Regions from separate parts of the Pseudoalteromonas sp. NCCP-2140 genome, predicted to be linked through region 1. Evidence: predicted binding sites of a transcription regulator. Region 1 holds the regulator's gene; each other region holds the start of a gene.
The links. Region 1 encodes sigma-54, which starts transcription at its own class of promoters, with help from an activator protein. Its sites were predicted from a motif close to GTTGGCACGNNNNTNGNNT; they were not measured.
Positions count from the first base shown of each region.

Region 2: the regulator sigma-54 is predicted to act here: its motif matches at 1,386-1,404, upstream of NFU46_RS04890 (PAS domain-containing sensor histidine kinase).
Region 3: the regulator sigma-54 is predicted to act here: its motif matches at 2,531-2,549, upstream of NFU46_RS15200 (BON domain-containing protein).

Region 1 is NZ_BRCZ01000003.1:473,268-477,514, forward strand. It holds gene lptA (lipopolysaccharide transport periplasmic protein LptA) at 1-227, shown strand, start outside; gene lptB (LPS export ABC transporter ATP-binding protein) at 224-949, shown strand; gene NFU46_RS08810 (RNA polymerase factor sigma-54) at 1,057-2,553, shown strand; gene hpf (ribosome hibernation promoting factor) at 2,581-2,868, shown strand; gene ptsN (PTS IIA-like nitrogen regulatory protein PtsN) at 2,872-3,324, shown strand; gene rapZ (RNase adapter RapZ) at 3,325-4,170, shown strand; gene NFU46_RS08830 (HPr family phosphocarrier protein) at 4,184-4,247, shown strand, end outside.
Region 2 is NZ_BRCZ01000002.1:207,965-212,211, forward strand. It holds gene NFU46_RS04880 (sigma-54 dependent transcriptional regulator) at 1-254, shown strand, start outside; gene NFU46_RS04885 (DNA-3-methyladenine glycosylase I) at 725-1,312, opposite strand; gene NFU46_RS04890 (PAS domain-containing sensor histidine kinase) at 1,440-2,552, shown strand; gene NFU46_RS04895 (sigma-54 dependent transcriptional regulator) at 2,549-3,952, shown strand; gene fliE (flagellar hook-basal body complex protein FliE) at 4,123-4,247, shown strand, end outside.
Region 3 is NZ_BRCZ01000008.1:17,466-21,712, reverse strand. It holds gene NFU46_RS15215 (methyl-accepting chemotaxis protein) at 1-1,265, shown strand, start outside; gene NFU46_RS15210 (hypothetical protein) at 1,250-1,459, opposite strand; gene NFU46_RS15205 (YqaE/Pmp3 family membrane protein) at 1,713-1,871, opposite strand; gene NFU46_RS15200 (BON domain-containing protein) at 1,929-2,495, opposite strand; gene NFU46_RS15195 (LiaF domain-containing protein) at 2,824-3,483, shown strand.

The sequences.
Region 1 (4,247 bases):
TGAGCGCTAGCGCAGAAGAAGTTCGTTATGATGTTGCAAAACGCTTCTTAACCTTAAATGGTGAAGCTGAAGTTACTCAAGCAGGTCAAAAAGTAACAGCAAAAAGCATTACCTATGATATGGCACAGCAGCTGATCAGTGCTGAAAAAGACGAAAACTCAACAGATCGTGTACACACTATTTTAGTGCCTGTTGAAAATAAAAAAGATAATAAAGGCCAACCATGAGCACATTAAAAGCAGAGCTTTTAGCTAAAAGCTACAAAGGCCGCCAAGTGGTTAAAAATGTCGGTCTTGAAGTTGAAGCTGGCAGTATTGTTGGCTTGCTTGGTCCAAATGGCGCAGGTAAAACAACGACCTTCTATATGATTGTAGGCCTAGTACCTAGCGACAAAGGTAAAATCAGTATTGATGATAACGATATCACCCTTTTACCAATGCATAGCCGTGCGCGTTTAGGTATTGGCTATCTGCCACAAGAATCGTCAATTTTTCGAAAGTTGACGGTTTACCAAAACTTGATGGCCATTTTAGAAACTCGTAAAGATCTAAATAAAACCACCCGCGAAGAAACACTCAATAGCTTACTCGATGAGTTTAGTATTCAACACATTCGTGACAGCCAAGGTATGGCGCTGTCAGGTGGTGAGCGACGCCGTGTAGAAATTGCTCGCGCATTAGCCGCTAATCCTAAATTTATCCTTTTAGATGAGCCTTTTGCTGGTGTTGATCCAATTTCAGTGTTAGATATAAAGAAAATTATTGAGCACCTAAAAAATCGTGGTATCGGTGTACTAATTACTGACCATAATGTTCGAGAAACCCTTGATGTTTGTGAAAAAGCCTACATTGTTTCTCATGGGGAGCTAATTGCATCAGGCACACCTGAGCACGTATTAGCAGACCAAACTGTACGCGATGTATATCTAGGCGAGCAATTCAGGCTGTAACCATTACGCCAGCGACTAGAGCATCTGCTAGACTTATAACAATGACAATAAATCGATAACTGTGTTTATACAGTTATCGATAACTTAAAAAGGATTGTTAGGGATACATGAGGCAATCATTACAGCTGCGCATGGGCCAGCAACTTACAATGACTCCACAACTGCAACAAGCGATTCGTTTGTTGCAGCTCAGTACATTGGATCTCCAGCAAGAAATTCAAGAAGCGCTTGATAGTAATCCCCTGCTTGAAGTGGAAGAAGCGGATTACAATGAAGAAAGCACCGGCAAGAATGAGCAAAAAGCGGAGCCTGACGATGTGCAAGTCAGCGCGTCTGCCGAAGAAGCACCTAGCGAGTACGAGCAAGAAAGTAGTGATGCTCTCAATAAAGACACCGTAAGCGATGACTTAGCAATGGACGTCACGTGGGATGAGTACATGAGTGCCGCCCCTTCAACATCGTCAGGGCCAATGCCTGAAGATGAATCTATCTATCAGGGAGCATCAACCGAAACCCTTCATGAATACCTAATGTGGCAATTACAGCTCACGCCATTTAGCCCTACTGATGAAGCGATTGCTGTGGCAATTGTAGAAGCTATCGATGACTCAGGTATTTTAACGGTAAGCTGTGAAGATATAGTCGAAAGCTTTAATCAAAATAACGATGAAGAAGAAATCGAACTTGATGAAGTCGAAGCGGTCTTAAAAAGAATTCAGTTATTTGATCCTGTGGGTATTGGCGCACGCAGTTTACAAGAATGTCTGTGCATTCAGTTACGCCAATTCGATGCTAATACGCCATATTTAGCTGAAACTAAAATGGTTTTATCTGAGCATATCGAATTATTAGCGAGTCGCGACTATCGAACTTTGATGAAAAAGACTAAGCTTAAAGAAAACGAGCTTAAAGAAGTGATGACGCTCATCCACAGCTTAAATCCTAAGCCTGCGGATAGCATAGTGCGCGAAGAGTCTGAGTACGTCATACCTGATGTATCAGTAAAAAAAGTAAAAGGTCGCTGGGTAGTCGAGTTAAACCCAGACTGTATGCCAAAGATTAGAGTGAACAGCCAATATGCGGCGATGTCTCGCTCTGTAAAATCAAGTAGCGACAGCCAATTTATTCGCTCTCACTTACAAGAAGCTAAGTGGTTTATTAAAAGCTTAGAAAGCCGTAACGATACGCTATTAAAAGTGACCAACTGTATCGTTCAACAACAACAAGCTTTCTTTGAGCATGGCCCTGAAGCAATGAAGCCGATGGTGCTAAATGATGTTGCTGAAATGGTCGAAATGCATGAATCGACGATTTCACGGGTAACAACGCAAAAATATATGCATACCCCACGGGGTATTTTTGAGTTGAAATATTTCTTCTCAAGCCATGTCAGCACCGAAAATGGTGGTGAGTGTTCTTCTACAGCAATACGCGCTTTAATCAAGAAGTTAGTCGCTGCAGAAAACTCAGCTAAACCATTGAGTGATAGCAAAATTGCAGATATATTGGCTGAGCAAGGAATTAAAGTAGCTAGACGTACAATTGCAAAATATCGTGAGTCTCTAGCAATACCTCCGTCTAATCAGCGTAAGAGTCTGATTTAGACGTTTTACATAGAAGGAAAAATGCTTATGCAACTAAATTTAACTGGTCGTCATGTAGAAATCACAGATTCATTAAGAGACTATGTAAACACCAAGTTTGCAAAACTAGAAAGGCATTTTGACCATATTAATAATGTTCATGTCATTCTAGATGTAGAAAAATTAAGCCAAAAAGCAGAAGCAACTTTACATGTAAACGGAGGCGAATTGTTCGCTTCTACAGAACATCAAGATATGTACGCAGCCATTGACTCACTGATCGATAAACTTGATCGCCAAGTCATTAAACACAAAGAGAAATTAGCTCGACATTAAATTATGAAACTAAGTTCACTTACTAACCAGGACTGCAGCAAAGCTGCGGTCCTTTTTAATAGCAAAAAAAGAATTCTTGAATATATCAGCGAACTGGCCCACCAGCAGCTTCCTCATTTATCGCAACAAGATATCCTAGATGCTTTACTCAACCGAGAAAAACTAGGTAGCACCGGCATTGGCCGAGGTATTGCTATTCCACATGGCCGAATGAGCGGCGCAGATGAGCCTCATGCATTTGTGATAGTGAGTGAATCCCCTATTAATTTTGATGCAATTGATAATCGTCCAGTTGATATTTTTGTGGCACTCATCGTACCAGATGGTGACTGTCAGCTTCACCTAAAGACCTTATCAACAATTGCTGATAGACTTAAAGATAAAGAATTTTGTAAACAGCTGCGTAGTGCTACTACCGATCAGCAACTGTTTCAGGTCATATCAGCAGAGGCATAAATGGAATTAATAATTATCAGCGGTCGCTCAGGCTCAGGTAAATCGGTCGCTTTACGAGTACTTGAAGACTTGGGCTATTATTGCGTTGATAATATTCCGGTTAATTTACTGCCTTCGCTCGTACGTAGTGTGTCTGATAACTACGATAAAATAGCGGTCAGCATCGACGTGCGTAACTTACCGAAAGAGCAGCAAGAATTTAATGATATTCTTGAGTACCTGCCAGGTTTCGCAAACCCAACACTATTCTATTTAGACAGTGATGACCAAACTCTGATCAAGCGCTTTTCAGAAACACGCCGCTTGCATCCACTATCTATTGATTCTTTGCCGCTTGATCTGGCCATTAAACAAGAAAAAATCCTGCTTGATGTGTTGATCACTCGCGCTGACTTTATGATTGATACCACTGATCTGAGTGTTCATCAGTTAGCAGAATCAATTCGCGAAAAGATTTTAGGTAAAAAAGATAAAAAGCTGATTATTACTTTTATGTCGTTTGGCTTTAAGCATGGTATTCCAAAAGAAGCTGACTACGTTTTTGATGCACGCTTTTTACCTAACCCACACTGGGAACCTGATTTAAAGCCACTAACAGGCCTTGATCAACCAGTAAAAGATTACCTAGCTAGCCACAGCATAGTGCAAAAGTTCACGTGGCAAATACAAACCTTTGTGCAAACTTGGTTGCCACATTTAGAGCGTAATAACCGCAGTTACCTGACCATTGCTATTGGTTGTACCGGCGGCCAGCATCGCTCTGTTTACTTAGCGCAAACAATTGGTGAGAGCTTTGCCAAAAGCCATGCTAATGTAAAAATTCGCCACCGCGAACAAGACATTTAATTAGGCACCAACAATGCACGCTGAAGATACCTTTTTAATTCAAAACAAACTTGGCTTACATGCTCGTGCTGCTACTG
Region 2 (4,247 bases), on a different contig from region 1:
ACGATATTTTCAGTACTGGCTTTAGTGATTATGATGATGAAGAACCTGATGTACCAGCAACAACGGTTGACTCAGGTTTACTACCAGATGAAGGCATTGAGCTCAAAGAGTATCTTGCTGAGCTAGAAATCAGCTTAATCAGCCAAGCATTAGAGCGCTATGATTACGTTGTTGCACGTGCAGCAGAAATTTTAGGTGTTAGGCGCACCACACTGGTCGAAAAAATGAAGAAATACAACCTAACGCGCGACTAAGAGCAGGTTTTAGTCGGCAGGTAGTAGGTTTTAGGCAAAAATTAACTAAGTACTATGGTTATTAAACCTATAGAGTGGGCTTTGTCATTATTTATAGGCGCTAAGCTTGTAGGCACGCTCACTGTCTTTTATTCGGGGTGTGCTGTGGTAATAAATCACTAAAAGCTTTTTACACAAAGAGAAAACAATGAGGAACAAATGAGAAACCAAGCCCTTTCTTTTAATATTTCAAGCGCAATATTCCTTTAACCTATTTGTGAATCAGGCTCTTAATACATTTACCATCAAGGTAATCGAGGTGCTGCGCGCTACATCTAGTAGCCTAGAGCCTAAAATTTAACACCTTTATTTTTACCTCATAAGCGCAGCGTCTCTTAGCCTCTTTGTGAATAAGTTACTTAATTAGCTTTTTACCACCGGTCGTTGCGTGATGCACCGAGAAGATAAAAGCCAAGCTTAGCCCTTATCACCTAATAACTATCAATAATCTCAGCTTTTCTAAAGCAATCATTGCTATGGTCATTTACCATGCCACAGGCCTGCATGTGGGCATACACCGTAGTAGGGCCTAAAAACTTAAAACCGCGCTTTTTTAAATCTTTGGCGAATGCTGTAGAGGCTTCAGTAATAGCCGGGTAATCCTCTAATTTATCAAGATCGTTTACCAATGGTTTGCCACCAACAAACTGCCATTGGTAATTTGAGAAACTGCCAAACTCTTTTTGAATCTCAATAAACCGTTGCGCGTTATTGATAGTGGCGGCGATTTTAGCGCGATTACGAATAATACCTTCAAACTGCATTAACCTTTCGACGTCGTCTTCGGTCATTTTGGCAACCTCTTCGACAACAAAGTTTTTGAAGGCACTGCGATAGCCATCACGCTTTTTAAGTATGGTATACCAGCTCAGTCCCGCTTGTGCTGACTCTAAGGTTATAAACTCAAATAAGCGGTGATCATCATACAATGGCACCCCCCATTCTTGGTCGTGATAGGCCACATAATCTTCTTTGCTGGTATCGAGCCATGGGCAACGGCAATGGTGTTTTTTTTGCATTATTCCCTCGCGTTTGTCATTTTTTTGTCAGTGTTATTTGGTCTTTAATTTATTGAAATAAAACAAAAATAAATTTGGTACGGATTGTGCATTTAGCTAGGTAGACACGATTTTTTGAGTATCGATTATGGCCTTAGCAAATGTCCTAAAACCACAATTTATCACAGCCAAACAATATAACCCATGCTTACAACAAGAAGAGTATGTTGGTGAATTGAGTGAGCTGCGCCAACAAGCCAGTTGGTTAGGTCATTTGGTTGATACCATGCCTGCGGGTGTGGTGGTTTTAGATGGCCGAGGCATGATCGCAAAAGCCAATCAAATTGCCATTGATATGCTAGGTGAGCCCCTTGAAGGTGAAAAGTGGTTTAGCGTAATTCAACGCTCATTTCGACCACAGCAAGACGATGGACATGAAGTATCACTTAAGGATGGCCGTTTAATTAAGCTTGATATTACTGCGCTTGCTCCAGAGCCAGGACAGTTAATTTTAATGACAGATTTAACTGAAACCAGACGATTACAAAAGCGAGTTGCACATATGCAGCGCTTAAGTGCGCTTGGCAAAATGGTTGCTTCGCTTGCTCATCAGGTCAGAACACCGTTATCAGCGGCCATGCTGTATGCCGCAAATTTAGGTTCAAAGCGATTGCCAGAAAGCTCGCGTGGCAACTTTCATACGAAGCTAATGTCGCGTTTAAAAGATTTAGAAACCCAAGTGAACGATATGCTGTTATTTGCCAAAAGTGGTGAGCAACAAGTGGTCGAAAGCGTTTCAATGCAACAGTTACTTAATGAAGTAAAAGCCGGTGCTGATGCTATGGTTGCACAAAATAACAGTGAACTTAGCGTGAACTTACCAGAACCTGATATTGAAATTATGGGTAATAAAACGGCTCTGGCGAGTGCTATTCAAAACCTGATCCACAATAGTATTCAAATTATTGGCTCTGAGGCTGTGGTAACCCTGAGTGCCGAACGTGACGAAACTAGCGAAAACTGTGTTCGTATCAGTGTCAGTGATAATGGCCCAGGTGTTGATTTACGTCATGCCAACAAATTATTCGAACCTTTTTACACTACCAAAAGCCAAGGCACGGGGCTTGGACTTGCTGTTGTAAGTTCAGTCGCCAATGCGCACCAAGGACGGGTTGAAGTGACTAATAATGCTCATGGGGGAGCATGTTTTAGTTTGATCTTGCCAATTAGTGCAGAACCAATGTCAGCGGAGGCAAAATGAATACTAACTCTATTTTAGTCGTTGAAGACGACGCAGGCTTACGAGAAGCACTGATTGATACCCTTGAAATGTCGGGTATTGATTGCGTTGCTGCAGATAGCGCTGAACAAGCGATGATCTTGCTTAAGCAAAATAGCTATTCATTGGTTGTTAGTGATGTGCAAATGGGCGCTATGAGCGGCCTTGACCTACTACGTAGCATTAAACTTAATTATCCTGAGCTGCCGGTATTAATGATGACGGCCTATGCCACTATTGATGATGCTGTAGAAGCAATGCGTTTAGGCGCGATTGATTACATGGCAAAGCCGTTTGCTCCAGAAGTTCTTCTTAACATGGTGAGTCGTTATTTGCCTGAAAAGGAAAAAGAAACCGATGGCCCAATCGTTGCCGATCCATCAAGTATTAAGCTATTGGAGCTTGCGAGCAAAGTTGCCCGTTCAGATGCCAGTGTCATGGTACTCGGCCCAAGTGGCTCGGGTAAAGAAGTGTTGGCTCGTTTTATCCACGATAAATCAAATCGTAGCGATGCCCCCTTTGTGGCTATTAACTGCGCTGCTATTCCTGAAAACATGCTTGAAGCAACCTTATTCGGTTACGAAAAAGGGGCGTTTACCGGCGCGATTCAAGCCTGTCCGGGTAAATTTGAGCAAGCTCAAGGTGGTACCATCTTACTTGATGAAATTACTGAGATGGATTTAGGCTTACAAGCTAAATTACTGCGTGTACTTCAAGAGCGCGAAGTAGAGCGCTTAGGCGGTCGTAAAACCATAGAGCTTGATGTTCGCGTTCTAGCTACAAGTAACCGAGATTTGAAAGAAGCGGTGAGCGAAAATCTATTTAGAGAAGATTTATATTATCGCTTAAATGTATTCCCGTTAATGTGGAAACCATTAGCCGAGCGTCCTGGCGACATTATTGTATTGGCTGAGCATTTAATAGAGCGTCATTGCCTGAAAAGTAAAGAGCCTATAGCTCAATTAAGTGAGGGTGCGAAACAAAAGCTGCTATCGCATGCTTGGCCAGGTAATGTACGAGAGCTTGATAACGTTATGCAACGGGCGTTGATATTATGCGATGGGAATAGTATTCATCAAGATGATATCTTTATTGAAGAGTTGCTTACGGTTGATATCAAGCCAGTCGCTACGCCGCCACACAACGCACCGGTATATCAAGAACAGCCTGTTGAAGTTATTTTAGATACCGTGCCACAAGTGAGTGAGCAAGGTAATTACAAAGACGAGCTGAAAGACAAAGAGCATCGTATTATTTTAGAAACCTTAGCGCGCTGTAATGGTAAGCGCAAAGAGGTTGCAGAAACCTTAGGTATTAGTCCGCGCACGTTACGTTATAAACTGGCGCAAATGCGAGACTTGGGTATAGCCTTACCTGCATAAACTCCTTCCAAAAAGTTACTCAAACAAGCTCACATTTTTGTGAGCTTGTTTGCTGTCAAAACTCTGACATGCAAAATTAATGATTCAAACTATTGAATTTGTTGGTTTTATTTTGTGGCACGGTTTGTGCTTTATCAGTGCATAAGTAAACTGCATTGTCAGAGAGTATTATGAAAGTTCAAAACAGCGCATTATTTCAAGAAATGCAAGCTATGGCTTCAGAAGTAGGCCGTAGTAACTCAATTAATAATTTACCAACACAAACTCAGCCAACATCGTCGGCACAGTTTGGTGA
Region 3 (4,247 bases), on a different contig from region 1:
AATTTAGCGACACATCAGGCTTTAGCGAATTAAACCGCGCGATGAAAAGCCAAAAAGATGGCAGCAGCTTTGTTACTTTCAAAGGTGAGCAATATTACGTTGTATACAACCGCCTTGAGTTAGAAACCCCTTACCTTGATTGGTACGTGGGTATTTTAATTCCAACCAGTATGATTGATGAACCAGTAAATGATGCGGTGATGACAACCACAACCTCAGTGATCATCATTCTTGCGATTATCATTGCGATGATCTTCTGGGCCACGCAAATGATCACCAAGCCGCTGACTAAGCTAACTTACATCATGCGTGATATCGCATCAGGTGATGGCGATTTAACACAGAAAATCGAAATCAAGAGTAATGATGAAGTGGGCCAACTTGCTCATCACATGAATACCTTCATCGATAAACTTCGTGCAATGATGCTTAATACTGCTGCGCAGGCTGAGCAACTAAGCCAAGCTGCGAGCCAGTTAAAAATTGTATCGCAAAAAACCAACGATGAAATTCAGCAAGAAAAGCAGCAAGTTGATAGTGTTAGTGCGGCGGTAACCGAAATGGCGTCTACAGTGATGGAAATCTCGCGTAATGCCCAGCACACCAATAATGCCGCTGAAGAAGTGCAAACCATTACCGTTGACGGTACGAAACGTTCTACTCAAGCTCAGTCAGTCATGACCGCCCTTGCAAGCCATATTGGTGAAGCGTCTAAAGTGGTTGCGGGTCTTGAACAAGAAAGTGGCAACATTGGCGCGGTAGTTGATGTTATCAACTCAATTGCAGAGCAAACCAACTTACTCGCACTAAACGCGGCGATAGAAGCAGCCCGTGCTGGCGAGCAAGGTCGAGGCTTCGCAGTTGTTGCTGATGAAGTTCGCTCACTAGCAAGCAGAACGCAAGAATCAACAGATGATATTCGCAACATGATCAGCCGTTTACAGCAAATTGCCCAACAAGCATCGACTATGATGCAACAAGGTCAAGAGCGTGCTGAAGGCTCAGTTGAGCAAACACAAATTGTATTGCAAGCTCTACAAGATATCGCGCAATCTGTGACAAATGTGCAAGATCAAAGTCATCAAATTGCGACTTCGACTGAGCAGCAAACGGTGGTTGCAGAAGATATTAACAATAGCTTGGCAGCAATTAATCACTTAGTGAATAGCACTGCGGATCATGCCCATGAATTGGCGGATGAAGCACGTGATTTGAATGAATTGGCAGCCGCTTTAAATAAGACTGTGAATCAATTTAAGTTATAAAGATAAATTGCTGAAGTAGTTAAAAACCCGATGTCACCTGAAGATGACATCGGGTTTTTATCGTCAGCCTTCCCTGTTAGTCGTGGCGCAACCGCTTTCGCGTGTTCCATAAATTCGTGCCACTGTTGCTTGTTCCATAAAGCAACTCCTTTGTCGGTCAATCCTTGTATTGGTTGCGTTTGTACTTGTTCCATATAGTCTCCTCCTTACGCTAGCTTCATCCTGTTTGGCTCCTGCCTAAGCTTATTCCTTGCTATCATCTCCATTTACTTTATCCATAAAGCGTTGCCATTGTGCGCTACTCCATAACGCCTTGTTACTTCCTTGTTGTCCTTTGTGCGTAGTTACATTATCCATACTGTAAACTCCTTGCGGTTTATCGTCCGTTACTCCTACAGCCCTTCCTTGCTGTGCTCCATTACCCATCCTTGTAGATTAATGCGGTGATTATCGCTTAGCGATGATATACACAGCATGAATCAAACCTGGAATGTACCCTAATAAGGTTAAAAGAATATTAATCCAGAACTGCGCACCTAAACCTACCTGTAAAAATACGCCGAGAGGTGGAATTAAAACCGATAAAATAATACGTATTAAATCCATGACTCACTCCTTGAATAAGATAAGCCCAGCCAAAGCTGGGCTATATAGGGCTTGCTATTATTCAGCAACAATCGTTAATTCATCGATTACTTTGCGAACATCTTCAGCGTTTTCAGCAATGCTGATTGCTAATTGCTTTTCTGCATCAGACTCAACAGTACCTTTTAGTGTTACTACACCCATGTCGGTATCAACATCGATGTCTGTACCACCTACTTCTGAGTTAAATAAATAACGTGTCGTGATTACAGTACTGATTTTTGCGTCGGTTAAGTCGCTTTCTGCTGAATCAGCTTTGTCTGATTTCATGTGCTTAGCTTTCATGTTTTTAACAACAGTTAGTTTGTTATCAACAGAGCTAACACCGTCTAGGCTAAGAACTAGCTCTTCAGCAAGCTCTTTATCTAATTCGCTATCAACTTTACCTGTAAGTACAACCTTGCCATTCGTTACATCAGTGTTGATGTCAAAGTTGTTAAGGTTTGTGTTCATAAGAAGCACAGTTTCTGCCTTACCATCAATCCAAGCATCTTTACTTTCATTTTCCCAGCTGCTTGCCTGAGCTGACATGCTAGTTGCACCTATTACTAAAGCGGCAATCATAGATTTGTTAAAAGTGTTCATAATCTTTCTCCTTTTGATTAAAGACACTTTTACTAATGCGACTATAATGCCAACTATTTACTTGTTTATTTTCAGCAGGTTAACCAGTCATTCAGCGCCTATTTATATTCATTTAGGTAAAGATTTACAAGCTGCTCGGTAAGAAGTTCACGATGTTGCAAAAATAACCATTTAGTTGCTGATTTTATTAATCTGTGGTTAATTTAACGAAGTTGCTAATCAGCAAAAAACACAAGCCATTGATTTATATAAAAATAAAATTTGGCCTAAGGCTTGCTTTGTAATTAATAACTAAAAATCGCCTTTAAAATCACAACAGGGAACTACCATGGCCGTTAAACTTGAAGATCGCCCAATCGATCAAGTAAGAGAAGAAGTCATTGATCAACTCATTTATAACTACAGTCATGCTGTTATTTCAGCCGAAGCATTCGAACGCCGCCTAGACCAGGCAATGGCAGCCACCAACAACGAAGTACTGGTTGAACTGGTTGCTGATTTAGATCTGAAGGCGGATATTGACTACAAATCGCATAAGCATGCGCAATTTAAACCTCACTACAGCCACAGCAGCGACAACGAAAGCCTGCAGCTTAGGAGTATTTTGGGTTCAAATGAGCGCAGCGGCCAATGGGTAGTACCAAAAGAAATTCACCTTACAAACTGCCTAGGTTCAATCGAACTCGACTTTAGCGAAGCAATTTTCCAACATCAGCACGTCACCATTTACGTGAACTGTATTTTAGGAAACGACGAAATCTACGTACCAGAACATGTAAATGTGGTATCTAAATTATTTAGCGTGATTGGCAGCGTAGAGAACAAATCAGTCGCCTTAAACAAAGGCCAAGGCCCAACCATCACCATTGAAGGTAATGTATGGCTAGGCTCAGTCGAGATTTCAGTTAAACGTACCATGAAAGAAAAGTTCATCAGCTTTGCCAACAGCCTAAAAGCCAGCTGGAAAGAAATGAATAAAGTGCGGTAACAGTTGCGAGGTGCGAGATGCGAGATGCGAAATACTAGGTGCTAGGTGCTAGGTGCTAGGTGCTAGGTGCTAGGTGCTAGGTGCTAGGTGCTAGGTGCGAGTTATCGTAGCCGCAGTTTTACATCGCGCAATATAATAAGATAACGCGCGAAATAAATTTCACGCCTACATCAAACGTAGGCGTCACGCTTGCTTGGCGCGTCGAACATACAACACCACTTCATCAACCTATACCTGACCAACAAACAACACAATTCGGCTCAAAACTGAAAGCTGAAAGCTGACGGCTATAAATTCTTTTCCTCTGTGCTCTCTGTGTCCTCTGTGGTTAGAAAAAGATCTTTAACTCACAAAGAGGCTAAGAGGTGCTGCGCTTTAGAGAACATTATTATCACTTCCTCATTCTCTTCTCATTCACTTCTCTTTGTGAATATATTTTCGCGCGAAATAAATTTCACGCCTACATCAACCGTAGGCGTCACGCTTGCTTGGCGCGTCTTACATACAACACCATTTCATCAACCTATGCCTGACCTACAAACAACACCGCTCGGCTCAAAACTGACGGCTGAAAGCTGATGACTATAAATTCTTTTCCTCTGTGCTCTCTGTGTCCTCTGTGGTTAGAAAAAGATCTTTAACTCACAAAGAGGCTAAGAGGTGCTGCGCTTTAGAGAACATTATTATCACTTCCTCATTCTCTTCTCATTCACTTCTCTTTGTGAATATATTTTCGCGCGAAATAAATTTCACGCCTACATCAA